One region of the Lentzea sp. JNUCC 0626 genome, then DNA from elsewhere that is predicted to be linked to it. Evidence: riboswitches for the same ligand, from Rfam matches in the RefSeq annotation. Region 1 holds a riboswitch; each other region holds the start of a gene.

Region 1 (4,272 bases):
ACCAGCCGAACCGCAGGTGCTTGGTCGGCTGGAAACCGGTGGCCTTCACCTGAAGCGCGATCTCCAGGATCGACGCCGAGCCGGTGCCGTTGTCGTTGATGCCGGGGCCCGCCGAGACGCTGTCGAGGTGGCCGCCGACCATCACGACGTTGTTCGGGTCACCGCCGGGGTAGTCGGCGATCAGGTTGTAGCCCGTCGAGCCGTTTGAGGTGAACGACTGGACGCGCGTGGTGTAACCGGCCGCGTCGAGCTTGCTCTTCACCCAGTTGATCGAGGCCAGGTACCCCGGTCGTCCGTGGGCGCGGTTGCCGCCGTTGGAGTTGGCAATGGACTGGAACTGGTTCAGGTGAGCTTGTACGTTCGCGACGTTGATGTTCGGCGCCGCCAGTGCCGCAGGTGCCGCTGCTTGCGCTGAGGTAACTCCGGTCACCATCAAGGCGGCCGCCAGCGCGATCAGGATCCTCATGGTTCAACTCCGTGCAGGGTTAGGGATTGAGCCACTGATCAACATGCTCCGCCGTGCATGGGCCCGGTAGGGGCGATCGGCGGGAGTTGTTAACTCGTCTGATTCGTCGGAATCGAGGGTGATCAACCAGAATGGTCCAGGTGGGTGACGTAACGGCGGTCCTGGGCATCGGTGCGGCCGTACTGCTGATCTCCGTGATCGCGGTGCGCGTGTCGACGCGGCTCGGGCTGCCCTCACTCCTGCTCTACCTCGGCATCGGCGTGCTGCTCGGCGAGTCGGTCTTCGGCATCAAGTTCGACGACGCCGACCTCACCCAGTCCCTCGGCATCGCGGCCCTCGTGCTGATCCTGACCGAGGGCGGCATCACGACCCGGTGGAACGCCGTCAAGTCGTCGCTGTGGCTGGGCGTCGCACTGTCCACAGTGGCCGTTGTGGTCAGCGTCGCCGTGACGGGCACGGCGTTGCACTACCTGCTGGGCCTCGACTGGCGGATGGCGTTGCTGTGGGGCGCGGTGCTGTCGTCCACCGACGCGGCCGCCGTGTTCAGCGTCCTGCGCTCGTTGGGGGTCGGGGCGCGGCTGACCGGTGCGCTCGAACTCGAGTCCGGTCTCAACGACGCGCCCGTCTACATCGCCGTGGTGCTGCTGGCGTCGTCGGACCAGATCTCCTGGACCGCGCCGTTGCTGGTGATCTACGAACTGGGCGCGGGCGCGCTCATCGGCGTGGCGCTGGGGTTCCTCGGCGGTGCGGGGCTGAGACGCGCGGCGCTGCCGTCGACCGGTCTGTACCCGCTCGCCACGGTGGCGGTGTGCGTGATGGCCTACACGGCCGGCGATCTCGTGCACGCGTCCGGCTTCCTCGCCACCTACGTCGCCGCGCTGGTCCTCGGCAACGCCCGCCTGCCGCACCGCGCCGACACCCTCTCGTTCGCCGAAGGCCTCGGCTGGCTCGCCCAGATCGGTCTCTTCGTGCTCCTCGGCCTCTACGCCTCGCCGTCGCGGCTGCTCGACGTGCTGTTCCCCGCGCTGATCGCGGGTGTGGTGCTGACGTTCGTGGCCCGGCCGCTGTCGATCGCGCTCGCCTCCTTGCCGTTCAAGGTGCCGTGGCGGGAACAGGCGTTCCTCTCCTGGTCGGGGCTGCGCGGCGCGGTGCCGATCGTGTTCGCGCTGATCCCGTTGATCCAAGGGGTCGAGGGCGCGCGGCAACTCGTCGACGTGGTGTTCCTGCTGGTCATCGTGCTGACGATCGTGCAGGGCACGACGCTGCCGTTCCTCGCGCGACGCCTCGGGCTGGTCAAGGCGGGGGAGGCGCTGGAGGTGCAGGTCGACTCGTCGCCGCTCGACGAACTCGGCGCCGAACTGCTCCAGGTGCACATCCAGCGCGGCTCGAAGCTGCACGGCGTCTACATGTCCGAGCTGCGGCTGCCGAGCGGCGCCACGGTCAGCCTCGTGGTGCGCTCGGGGAAGAGTTTCACGCCACAACCGACGACCCGGCTGCAGACCGAGGACCAGTTGCTGATCGTCACCACCGAGGAGACCCGCGACGCCGCTGAGCGGCGCATACGTGCCGTCGACCGGGCAGGTCGCTACGCCAGGTGGAAGGGCGAGACCGGCGATTAGTCGGTCTCCGAGGCTTCTCACGATGTGATCGGGGTGTCGACGCGGCGGTCACCCTCCGCTAACGTCGTTGGCAGGTCATGAGAGCCAGCGTCAAGCCCAAGCTTGCTGGCCGGCAACCCTCCAACCGCGGTGGGGTGCCCTTGGTGAGGACCTGGTCCGGCGCGTAGGGCGCCGGTCAAGCGCGGGCCTCCAGCTGAAGGCCCCTGGCCTCGGAGGCAGCTCGATGACGCTCGCGATCACCCCCAGCACCACCACGGCGGTTCCGGCTGTTGTCGGCGCTGACCTGCGCGTTCCGCTGGTCACCGGAGAGCGCGTCACCTACGCCAACCTCGACCACGCGGCGTCCGCGCCCTGTCTTCAGGAAGTGCGCGACGCCGTCGACGAGCTGCTGCCCTGGTACGCCAGCGTGCACCGCGGTGCCGGGTTCGCCTCGCAGGTCTCGACCCGCGTCTACGAGCAGGCCCGCGACCGCATCCGCCGCTTCGTCGGCGCGCGTTCGTCCGACACCGTCGTCTTCACCCGCAACACCACGGACTCGCTGAACCTGTTGGCGCGCAGCGTTCCCAAGAACACCGCCGTCGTCCTGTTCGACAGCGAGCACCACGCGGCGCTGCTGCCGTGGAGGGGTCCGAACGTTCAGCGGATCCCCGCCCCGTCTTCGTCCGGTGCCGCAGTTGTCGCACTGGACCGGGCGTTGGCCGCCGCCCCGGTCGGCCCACGACTCGTGATCGTCACCGGGGCGTCCAACGTCACGGGAGAGCTGTGGCCGGTCGCCGAGTTCGCGAAGGTCGCCCGCCGCCACGGCGCGCGCATCGCGCTCGACGCCGCCCAGCTCGCCCCGCACCGCCCGATCGACGCGGTCGAGCTGGGCGTCGACTACATCGCGTTCTCCGGGCACAAGATCTACGCGCCGTTCGGCGCCGGTGTGCTGGTCGGCCGCGCGGACTGGCTCCAGCAGGCCCAGCCGTACCTGGTCGGCGGCGGTGCTACGACGAAGGTCACCGACCACGGTGACCGCCTCGGCGTGGCCTGGTCCGCGGTGCCCGAGCGGCACGAGGCCGGCAGCCCGAACGTCGTCGGCGTGCACGCCCTGGCCGCCGCCTGCGAGATCCTGTCGCGGCACTGGGAGCAGACGATCGCGCACGAGCAGGAGCTGCTGGTTCGCCTGCGCGAGGGCCTGCGCACGATCCCCGGCTTCCGCGAGCTGAAGATCCTCACCGACGTCGACAAGGTCGGTGTCGTGAGCTTCACGGTCTCCGGCTTCGACGCCGGTTTCCTCGCCGCCGCGCTGTCCGCCGAGTACGGCATCGGCGTGCGCGACGGCGCGTTCTGCGCGCACGTCATCGTGGGCCGCCTGGTCAAGCAGGTCGGATCGCACGAGCAGCGCGCCGTGCGGGCGTCGATCGGCCTCGGCACCACGGCCGAGCACGTCGATCGTCTCGTGGCGGCGCTGCGCACTCTCGTCACCGAAGGTCCGAAGTGGACCTACACCCAGCAGGACGGCCGCTGGGTGCCCGAGGACGACGGCCGAACCCTGCCGCCGTTCCTCGCGTAGTCCCTGTAGTGGACAATGACCTGGTGAGTGACGAGTCCAAGGCCGCGGAGAAGCCCTCCGGGAAGGCCGCTGACAAACCTGCCGAAGAGCAGGTCAGCGAGCCTGAGACGGTCGCGACTCCGGTGGTCGGGGCACCTGACGCCGAGAAGGAGCCCGCGCAGTCCCCGACGAAGGACGACGAGGACGAGGGTTTCTCGTTCACGGGCTCGCTGCCGGAGCTGAAGACGAAGGTCCTCGCGCTCCTGGCGGCCGTCGTGCTGGCCCTGGACGTGCTCACGAAGGTCGTGTCCGTGGCGTTCCTGGAGGACGCGGACCCGATCCAGCTGTTCGGCGGCGTGCTGTACCTGACGTTCGTGCGCAACCCCGGTGCCGCGTTCGGCATGGGCGAGGGCATGACGTGGGTGCTGGCGCTGATCGCGATGGGTGTCGCCGGGTTCATCTACTGGATCTCGCGCAACCTCCGCTCCCAGGGCTGGGCCGTCGGCCTCGGCCTGGTGCTCGGCGGTGCCGTCGGCAACCTCGCCGACCGCCTCTTCCGCGAGCCCGGCCCGATGCGCGGCCACGTTGTGGACTTCCTCTCGCTGTTCGATCCGTACGGCCGTGTGTGGCCCGTGTTCAACGTCGCCGACATG
Region 2 (4,272 bases), 3.8 Mb from region 1:
CAACAAGAAGTCGGCGATGGCCCAGCGCGCGAACGCCCTCCAGGGCTGATCTCGCTCGCCGAGCTCGCATCGAGCTTCTGGAAGGGCCCCATCTCCTCGCGGAGGCGGGGCCCTTCCGCGTTTCTGGTGTAGGCGTAGTCCATGGAATCGCTTCCGCGCCTCGACTTCGTCGAACTGCACGACCTCGACGGCACGCCGCCGGTGCTGCGCACGTTGCACACGGAGTCGATCACCACCATCTACCGGCTGACGGACGCCGCCCGCGAGTACGCACGGCCGTTGGCGCTGGCTCTGCGGTCGGGCGCGGACCACCGGATCGTCGACCTCTGCGCCGGTTCCGGCGGCCCGGTGCCCCTGATCCAGCGACGACTGCACGCTCAGGGCGTCCACACCCAGGTGACGCTGACGGACCTGGTGCCGAACGTGCCTGCCTTCGACCGCGTTGCCGCCACGAACCGGCGTCGCCTGCCCGACCCGTGCTGCTCGGTCGACCACGTGCCGACGCCCGTCGACGCCACGGACTGCCGCGTCGAAGGCACGCGGACGATCTACGGCGCCTTCCACCACTTCCCGCCGCCGTTGGCCACCCGCATGTTGCAGAACGCCGTCGACGCCAGGCAGCCCATCGTCGTCGTGGACACCAAACGGTCGTGGCTCTACGTGTTGGTCTTTCCGTTCTTCCTGACGCTGACCGTGTTGCTGACGGCGCCGTTCCAGCGCAACCCGTTGCCGCGCTACCTGCTGCGGCTGGCGCTCACCTACGTCGTGCCCGTGCTGCCGTTCATGATGTTCTGGGACAGCGTCGTGTCGTTCCTGCGCATGTACGGGCGCGCGGAACTGCGGCGGATGGTCGACGGCTTGACCGACACCGGCACGTTCACGTGGACGATCGGCGTCGAACGCGGCTTCACCGGCGCCCAGTACCTGATCGGCATCCCGCGCGAGAAGTGATCCTCGGGGTCAGCGGCGGCTGTGCGCGGCGACGATCCGGAGCACGGCACGCTCCAGCGCGTAGTCGGCGTCGGCCGCCACACCCTTCACGTCGGCGTTGAGCCCCGCGACCACCTGCATCGCGTCGGCGAGCCCCGCCTGCTCCCAGCCGCGGGCCTGCGCCTGCGCCTTCTTGATCTTCCACGGCGGCATGCCGAGCGGACCGGCCAGGCTGAACGGGTCGGCCCGTCCTACAGCGGACACGCGCGCGACCGTGCGCACCGCGTCCGCCAGCGCGTCCGCGACCAGCACGTGCGGCACCCCGAGCTGCATCGCCCAGCGCAACGCCTCCATCGCGCCCGCCCGGTCACCGACGACGGCCTTCTCCGCGACCGCGAACCCCGTCACCTCGGCCTTGCCCTGGTGGTAGCGGCGGATCTCCTCGACCGTCACCTTGCCGTCGGTGTCGGACACGAGCTGCGACGCGGCCGCAGCCAGCTCGCGCAGGTTCGTGCCCACGGCGTCGATGAGCGTGGAGACGGCCTCCGAGTCGATCTTGCCGCCCGCCTGCCGCACCTCGTTGCGCACGAACGCCTCGCGCTCGGCCGGCTTGGTGACCTTGCCGCACTCCGTGACCGCCGCACCGGCCTTCTTCAACTGACCCGGCAGGTCCTTGGCCGCCTTGCTGCGGCCACCACCGGTGTGCACGACGACGAGCGTGACCCCGTCCGCGGGCGCCTTGACGTAGGAGAGCACCGTGTCGGCGACCTCCTTGCCGATGTCCTGCCCGTTCTGCAGGACGATCACGCGACCCTCCGCGAACAGCGACGGACTCACCAGTTCGGCGAGCTCGGGAGGCGTGAGATCAGTCACCTGCACGCGGGTCAGATCGGCGTTCGGGTCGACCTGGCGGGCAGCCTCGAGAGTCGCCCGAACAGCACGTTCGACCAGCAACTCCTCCTCGCCGATGACGAGGTGCAGTGACTCCGGTGCGCTCACGCTCCGCATCTTCCCACGTCCCGGATCGTGGACGTCTGTGGCTCAGCAACGGACTGGTGCCGTAGCTTGGTGACCACAACTGAACACCGCTCATCCAGAGGGGCAGAGGGAACGGCCCGAAGAAGCCCCGGCAACCGGCGTCAGCGCTGTGTGCACATACCTGTGGACGCAACTGAGCGCAGACGATCACGGTGCCAATTCCGACCCGTTCGATTTCGCGGGAAAGATGAGGAGATACCTCGCGATGACTGCTGTCACTGTGCCCACGAGCACCAAGTTCGACCTCGGCCCGGCCCGCGCGCTGTTGTGCCGTGAGTGTGGAAACGAAACCCCTCTCGCTCCTGAGTACGCCTGTCTCGAGTGTTTCGGGCCGCTGGAAGTGGCCTACGACTTCGGGAAGATCCGGCGCGAGGACATCGAGGCCGGCCCCAGGTCCATCTGGCGCTACCGCGGCCTCCTCCCCGTTCCGTCCACTGTGGAGCAGCACCCGAACACCGACCCCGGCGGCACCCGCCTGGTCGAGGCGCACAACCTCGCCAAGGCCCTGGGAGTCCGCAAGGTCTGGGTGAAGGACGACACCGGCAACCCCACCCACTCGTTCAAGGACCGCGTCGTCGGCGTCGCCCTCGCCGCAGCCCGCGAACTCGGCTTCAAGGTGCTGGCCTGCCCCTCCACCGGCAACCTCGCGAACGCCGTCGCCGCGGCCGCCGCCAGGGCCGGCTGGAAGTCCGTCGTCCTCGTGCCCTCCAACCTCGAACGCGCCAAGATCCTCATGAGCGCGGTGTACGAAGGCGACCTGATCGCCGTCGACGGCAACTACGACGACGTGAACCGCCTCGCCCAGGAACTCGCCGCGGAGAACGAGGACTGGGCGTTCGTGAACGTCAACGTCCGCCCGTACTACGCGGAAGGCTCGAAGACGCTCGGCTACGAGGTCGCCGAACAGCTCGGCTGGCGCCTGCCCGACCAGATCGTCGTGCCGATCGCCTCCGGCTCGCAGCTCACCAAGGTGGACAAGGCGTTCCGCGAACTCGGCCAGCTCGACCTCGTGGAAGCCACGCCCTACAAGGTGTTCGGCGCACAGGCCACCGGCTGCTCCCCGATCTCCGCCGCCTACAAGGCGGGCCACGACGTCATCCGCCCGGTCCGCCCGGACACCATCGCCCGCTCGCTGGCGATCGGCGCCCCGGCCGACGGCCCGTACGTGCTCGACGCGGTGCGCCGCACCAACGGCGCCATCGAGGACGTCACCGACGAAGAGGTCGTCGAGGGCATCAAGCTCCTCGCCCGCACCGAGGGCATCTTCGCCGAGACCGCCGGCGGCGTGACCGTCGCGACGGCGAAGAAGCTGATCGACTCGGGCCAGCTCGACCCCGACGCCGAGACCGTGCTGCTCATCACCGGCGACGGCCTCAAGACCCTCGACGCGCTGGGCGACACGATCGGCCCGCGCGCGACGGTTCCGCCGTCGGCCGAGGCCGTCATCAACGCTCTGCGCTAGGCAGCTGCCCGGTGGGTGCTGTCGCCATGACGGCACCCACCCAGGCTCAGCGGAGATCCGCCAGGTTTTCCTGGCTCACAAGGCGATGGCGTCGGTCTTGAGCCACCCCGTGCGCGGGAACCGTTCCAGGCCTTCGACCACGTGCGGCCCCACCGGTGTCACCGAGGCGCGCCACGCCACGATCCGTTGCGGCCACGGGGCTTCTGCCTTCAGGGCGTTGTAGTGGTAGTCGTGCCACACGTCCGGGGCGATGCGCAGGGTGTCGTCGAAGACGTGCTCTGCGGCGAGGTCGTAGGCCGCCTCCGGTGTCTCGGCCTTTGTCGGTGGGAGCACGTGCGTCATCAACGCTTTGTGCGTGATGGCGCGGGTGCCGTCGTCGAGCGATTCGCAGATGTAGTAGCCGAAATCGGGTTTCAGTTCATCGTGCGGCCACGGGGTGGCCTTGTAGTTCGTTTGCCACAGCGCCCACGCGAGGCCCGGCGTGCCGCCGGGGATCGGGTAGCGCGCGTTGAACAACCTGACCCAGACCATCTCTTCTCCTTCGTACGATTCGGTTTCCTGGCAGCACGGCCAGGTCGCCGTCCTTGTCCGTGCGCAACACCAGCGCGCCTCCGGTCCGCAGCACGTCGACCACGTGTGGGCTCGGGTGCCCGTATCTGTTGTCCGCGCCTACGCTCACCAGCGCTACCCGAGGCCGCACGGCCTTCAGGAACGCCGGCAGCGAGTACCGGGAGCCGTGGTGCGGCACCTTGAGCACCTCGGCGTTGAGGTCCCGCTCCCCCAGCAACGCCGCCTGGCCGGCCAGTTCGACGTCACCGGTGAGCAGCACCCGGCCCGCTCGC
Region 3 (4,272 bases), 2.7 Mb from region 1:
ACGGTCATCAACGTGACCGAGCCGGTCGCCCCGCCGGTCGAGAAGACCAACGACCCGAACATGAACGCGGGCGAGCAGACGGTCACCGACCCCGGCACCCCCGGCGAGCAGATCTCGCAGTACAAGGTGACCATCAAGAACGGCAAGGAGGTCAGCAAGGAAAAGCTGAGCTCCAAGGTCACCAAGGAACCGAAGCCCAAGAAGATCACCGTGGGCACCAAGCCCCTCCCCGACAGCGACGTCTGGGACAAGCTCGCCAAGTGCGAGGCGGGCGGCAACTGGGCCATCAACACGGGCAACGGCTACTACGGCGGCCTCCAGTTCTCGGCCAGCACCTGGGCGGCCCACGGCGGCACCGCCTACGCCCAGCTCCCGCACCAGGCAACGCGCGAACAGCAGATCGCCATCGCGACGAAGCTGCGCGACCGCGCGGGCGGCACGTACGGCGCGTGGCCGGGCTGCCGCGCGAAGCTCGGCCTGCCGTAAACCCGCACCACCCCTCTCGGTCCCCTGACAAAGGCCGCCCAGGTACGCCTGGGCGGCCTTCGTCGTGCCCGGGAGGGGAGGGACCGCTCCGGGAGGGGGCAGAGACGGGTGGAGGCCGCAGCAGGGGTGGCGGGTGGCAGACGTGGCGGATGGCGAGGCCGACAGAGCGCAAGCACCGCGATGGCGCAGCCGAGCCCACCCAAGGCACAACGGCAATGCCGAAGGCGAGGCGTCCTTAGCTCTTGGCTCAAGACAACGCGCGCCCGAGCTACGCAAAGCCGAAGGCGAGCCGTCCCTCTTCTCTGCGCTGGATAAGCGGTATCGGTGACGTGCCAGCACAAACCCAACCACGTACGCGTGGGATTGGGGCTTGACTTTGGGTGCGAGGTGCTACCACTAGTGGCTCGGCCGGGCGCTTTTCAGCCCGGCCTTTCCGGTCCGACCAGCGCCTCGCAAGGGCTCCGAAGTCAAGCCCCAATCCCTATCGACGCGCCAGCGGCGATGACCCAACCACGCCCGTCATAGGCCCTGCACCCCAACCTGCGAGAATGCCCAAGTGAGCCTGCTGGGACCTGCCGAAGTCCGCCGCCTAGCCGCGGAACTGAACATCCGCCCAACCAAAAAACTGGGCCAGAACTTCGTGCACGACCCCAACACGGTCCGCAAGATCGTCGCGGCGGCAGACCTCACCAAAGACGACGTGGTCCTGGAGGTAGGCCCAGGCCTGGGCTCCCTGACCCTCGCCCTCCTCCCCAACGCGGCCAAGGTCATAGCGGTCGAAATCGACCCACCCCTGGCCGAGCGACTCCCGCAAACAGTCCAGGAACTGGACCCGGACAACGCGGACAAGCTGAACGTCGTCCTGAAGGACGCCCTGAAAGTCACCCAAGAAGACCTGCCCGCGCCACCCACCGCGATCGTCGCCAACCTCCCGTACAACGTCGCGGTCCCCGTGGTGCTGCACCTCCTGGCCGAACTCCCGTCCCTCCAAAAGGGTCTGGTCATGGTCCAGGCGGAAGTCGCCGACCGCATGGCCGCGAAGCCCGGCAGCAAGATCTACGGCGTCCCCAGCGTGAAGCTCGCCTGGTACGCCGACGCCAAGAAGGCCGGCAGCATCGGCAAGAACGTCTTCTGGCCCGCCCCGAACGTCGACTCCGGCCTGGTTTACTTCCAGCGCCACGAGAATCCACTCTCCACAGTGGACCGGAAGAAGCTCTTCACGCTCGTCGACGCCGCGTTCGCCCAGCGGCGCAAGACGCTGCGTGCGGCGCTGAAATCCTGGTCGCCGAACGTCGACGAGGTCTTCGCGAAGGCCGGGGTCGACCCTCAGCTGCGGGGCGAGCAGTTGAGCGTGATCGACTTCATCCGGATCGCTGAGGTCTAGGCCGGGGATCCTTCGGCCAACAGTGTGATCTGTCGAACGAATCCGGTTTTGGCTTGCGCAACCGAACGTCCGTCCGGTTGACTGCTACTTGCCATCCGGAGCGACTGAGAGACCTGGCTCTACGACGTCGCAGCAACCACCCGCTGGATGCGGGCAGGTGCTAACGCCAGGACCGATGGAGGAGCACCATGGGTACCGTGCGAATGCTGACGCGCCGTCGAGTTGTCGACCAGTGCCGTCGCACCGCTTCTGCATGTCGTCGCCACCTCGTCTAAGGCGCCTTCTCAAAGTCCTTTGACGCGCACTCAGTGAACGAGTGGCGCACCCCCTGAGCAGCACACCTCGACCGCGCACGTCCACACAGGACGGTGTGCCGTCGCGCGCAGCCGTGGAGCAGAAGTGATCACTGTCGAAAACCTCACCAAGACCTTCCAGGGCGTCTCCGCCCTCAACGGCGTGACCCTCGACGTCGAGGCCGGCACCGTGCTCGGTGTCGTCGGCCCGAGCGGCGCCGGCAAGTCGACGCTCGCTCGCTGCGTCGCGCTGCTCGAGCGTCCCGACTCCGGGGCGATCCGCGTCGACGGCACCGACATCACCAGCCTCGACGGAAGTGCTCTCCGCGCCGCGCGCAGGCAGATCGGCGTTGTGCCGCAAGGGGATTCGCTCCTTCGTCAGCGCACGGCGGCCGGCAACATCGCCCTGCCCCTCGAGTCCGCGGGCGTCCCCGGACCGCAGCGCCGCACCCGCGTCGGCGAGCTGCTGGACCTCGTCGGGCTCACCGACAAGGCCGCCGCCTACCCCGACCAGCTGTCCGGCGGGCAGCGTCAGCGCATCGCCGTGGCGCGCGCCCTCGCCGCCAACCCGTCCGTCCTGCTCGCCGACGAGCCCACGTCCGCCCTCGACCCCGAGACGACCGGCTCCGTGCTGACCGTGCTCGACCGTGCGCGCGCTGAGCTCGGTGTGACCGTGCTCGTCGTCACGCACGACATGGGCGTGGTTCGGAAGATCTGCGACGACGTCGCCGTGCTGGAGCAGGGCAAGGTCGTCGAACACGGCAAGGTGCTCGACCTGGTCAACAACCCGATCAGCCGCACGAGCAGCGCCCTGCTGCCCGCCGTCGACCTCAACCCGATCAACGAGAGCGCCTACGACCGCGTCGCGGACGTCGTGCTCGTCGGGTTCGCCGCGGTCGGCGCGTTGCTGCCCGAGGCCGCGCACCGGTTCGGGGTCGAGCTCAACATCGTCGGCGGTGGCCTGACGCGCCTCGGCGAGACGCCCGTCGCGCGGTTCCGGCTCGGGCTGAACGGTGAGCGCTCCGACTCGGCGCTGGAGTGGATCGGCGAGGCAGGCGGCGCTGTGCAGAGGTCCCTGAAGGGGCCACAGGGAGTAGCTGCGTGAGGTCTGCAACACCCTGGTCCGACGTGATCGCGTATCTCGTCGAGGCCACCGGAGAAACGCTGTACATGGTCGGCGTCTCCACGGTCATCGCAACACTGCTCGGCGTTCCCGTAGGTGTTTGGCTTCAGCTCACCGCCAAGGGTGGGCTGAAGCCGAACGCCGCGGTGCACAGGGTTCTCAGCTTCGTCACCGACCTGGGCCGCTCGATGCCGTTCATCGTGCTGCTCGTGGCGCTCACGTCGGTCACCCGCCTCATCGTGGGTGGTTCGATCGGCAGCACGGCGGTCATCGTGCCGCTGGCCGTGGGAGCGATCCCATTCGTCGGCAGGCTCGTGCAGAACATCCTGTCCGAGGTGCACGTGACCGTGGTGGAAGCCGCGATCACGACCGGAGCGAGCACCCTCAAGATCGTGAAGAGCGTGCTCATCCGCGAGTCGATGCCCGCCCTGATCAACGCCATCGGCGTCACCGTGATCGCCCTCGTCGGGTACTCGGCGATGGCCGGCGTGATCGGTGGCGGCGGCCTCGGCGACCTGGCGATCCGCGAGGGCTACCAGCGCTTCAACGACCGGATCCTGTGGAGCACCGTGGCGTGGCTCGCCGTGCTGACCACCGTGATCCAGTTCGGTTTCACCCGTGCCGCCCGTGCGTCCGACCGGCGCCGGCACGCCTCAGTCTGACCGTCAGCAAATTCTCAAAAGGAACGTCATGCGTATTCGTGCTGCCCTGATTGCCGCCGTTTTGACCGGTATCAGCGCTTTGTCCGCCTGCTCGTCCGGCACCTCCAGCGCCGCCGACACCCTCAAGGTCGGCGTCTCCCCGGTCCCGCACGCCCAGATCCTCAAGTACGTGGCCGACAACCTCGCCGCGCAGAAGGGTCTGAAGATCGAGGTCGTCGAGTTCACCGACTACGTGCAGCCGAACACGGCGCTGGTCGACGGCTCGCTCGACGCCAACTACTTCCAGACCGTCCCGTACCTGGCGACGTTCACCAAGGAGAGCGG

Evidence for each region. Region 1 has a riboswitch for S-adenosylmethionine ahead of JNUCC0626_RS43215 (aminotransferase class V-fold PLP-dependent enzyme). Riboswitches for the same ligand answer to the same signal wherever they lie in the genome.
Region 2: it holds a riboswitch for S-adenosylmethionine, as region 1 does, so the genes downstream of both, thrC (threonine synthase) here and JNUCC0626_RS43215 (aminotransferase class V-fold PLP-dependent enzyme) in region 1, are expected to answer to the same signal.
Region 3: it holds a riboswitch for S-adenosylmethionine, as region 1 does, so the genes downstream of both, JNUCC0626_RS29365 (methionine ABC transporter ATP-binding protein) here and JNUCC0626_RS43215 (aminotransferase class V-fold PLP-dependent enzyme) in region 1, are expected to answer to the same signal.

Annotation. Positions count from the first base shown of each region.
Region 1 covers NZ_CP171635.1:9,201,830-9,206,101, forward strand. Annotated here, with positions in the region: gene JNUCC0626_RS43205 (M28 family metallopeptidase) at 1-466, opposite strand, end outside; gene JNUCC0626_RS43210 (potassium/proton antiporter) at 607-2,085, shown strand; SAM riboswitch class IV at 2,159-2,273, shown strand; gene JNUCC0626_RS43215 (aminotransferase class V-fold PLP-dependent enzyme) at 2,309-3,640, shown strand; gene lspA (signal peptidase II) at 3,664-4,272, shown strand, end outside.
Region 2 covers NZ_CP171635.1:5,423,598-5,427,869, forward strand. Annotated here, with positions in the region: gene rpsT (30S ribosomal protein S20) at 1-49, shown strand, start outside; gene JNUCC0626_RS24330 (hypothetical protein) at 142-951, shown strand; gene holA (DNA polymerase III subunit delta) at 961-1,938, opposite strand; SAM riboswitch class I at 2,017-2,162, shown strand; gene thrC (threonine synthase) at 2,174-3,430, shown strand; gene JNUCC0626_RS24345 (hypothetical protein) at 3,506-3,961, opposite strand; gene JNUCC0626_RS24350 (DNA internalization-related competence protein ComEC/Rec2) at 3,849-4,272, opposite strand, start outside.
Region 3 covers NZ_CP171635.1:6,470,313-6,474,584, reverse strand. Annotated here, with positions in the region: gene JNUCC0626_RS29375 (transglycosylase family protein) at 1-486, shown strand, start outside; gene rsmA (16S rRNA (adenine(1518)-N(6)/adenine(1519)-N(6))-dimethyltransferase RsmA) at 1,049-1,870, shown strand; SAM riboswitch class I at 1,959-2,052, shown strand; gene JNUCC0626_RS29365 (methionine ABC transporter ATP-binding protein) at 2,270-3,268, shown strand; gene JNUCC0626_RS29360 (methionine ABC transporter permease) at 3,292-3,948, shown strand; gene JNUCC0626_RS29355 (MetQ/NlpA family ABC transporter substrate-binding protein) at 3,977-4,272, shown strand, end outside.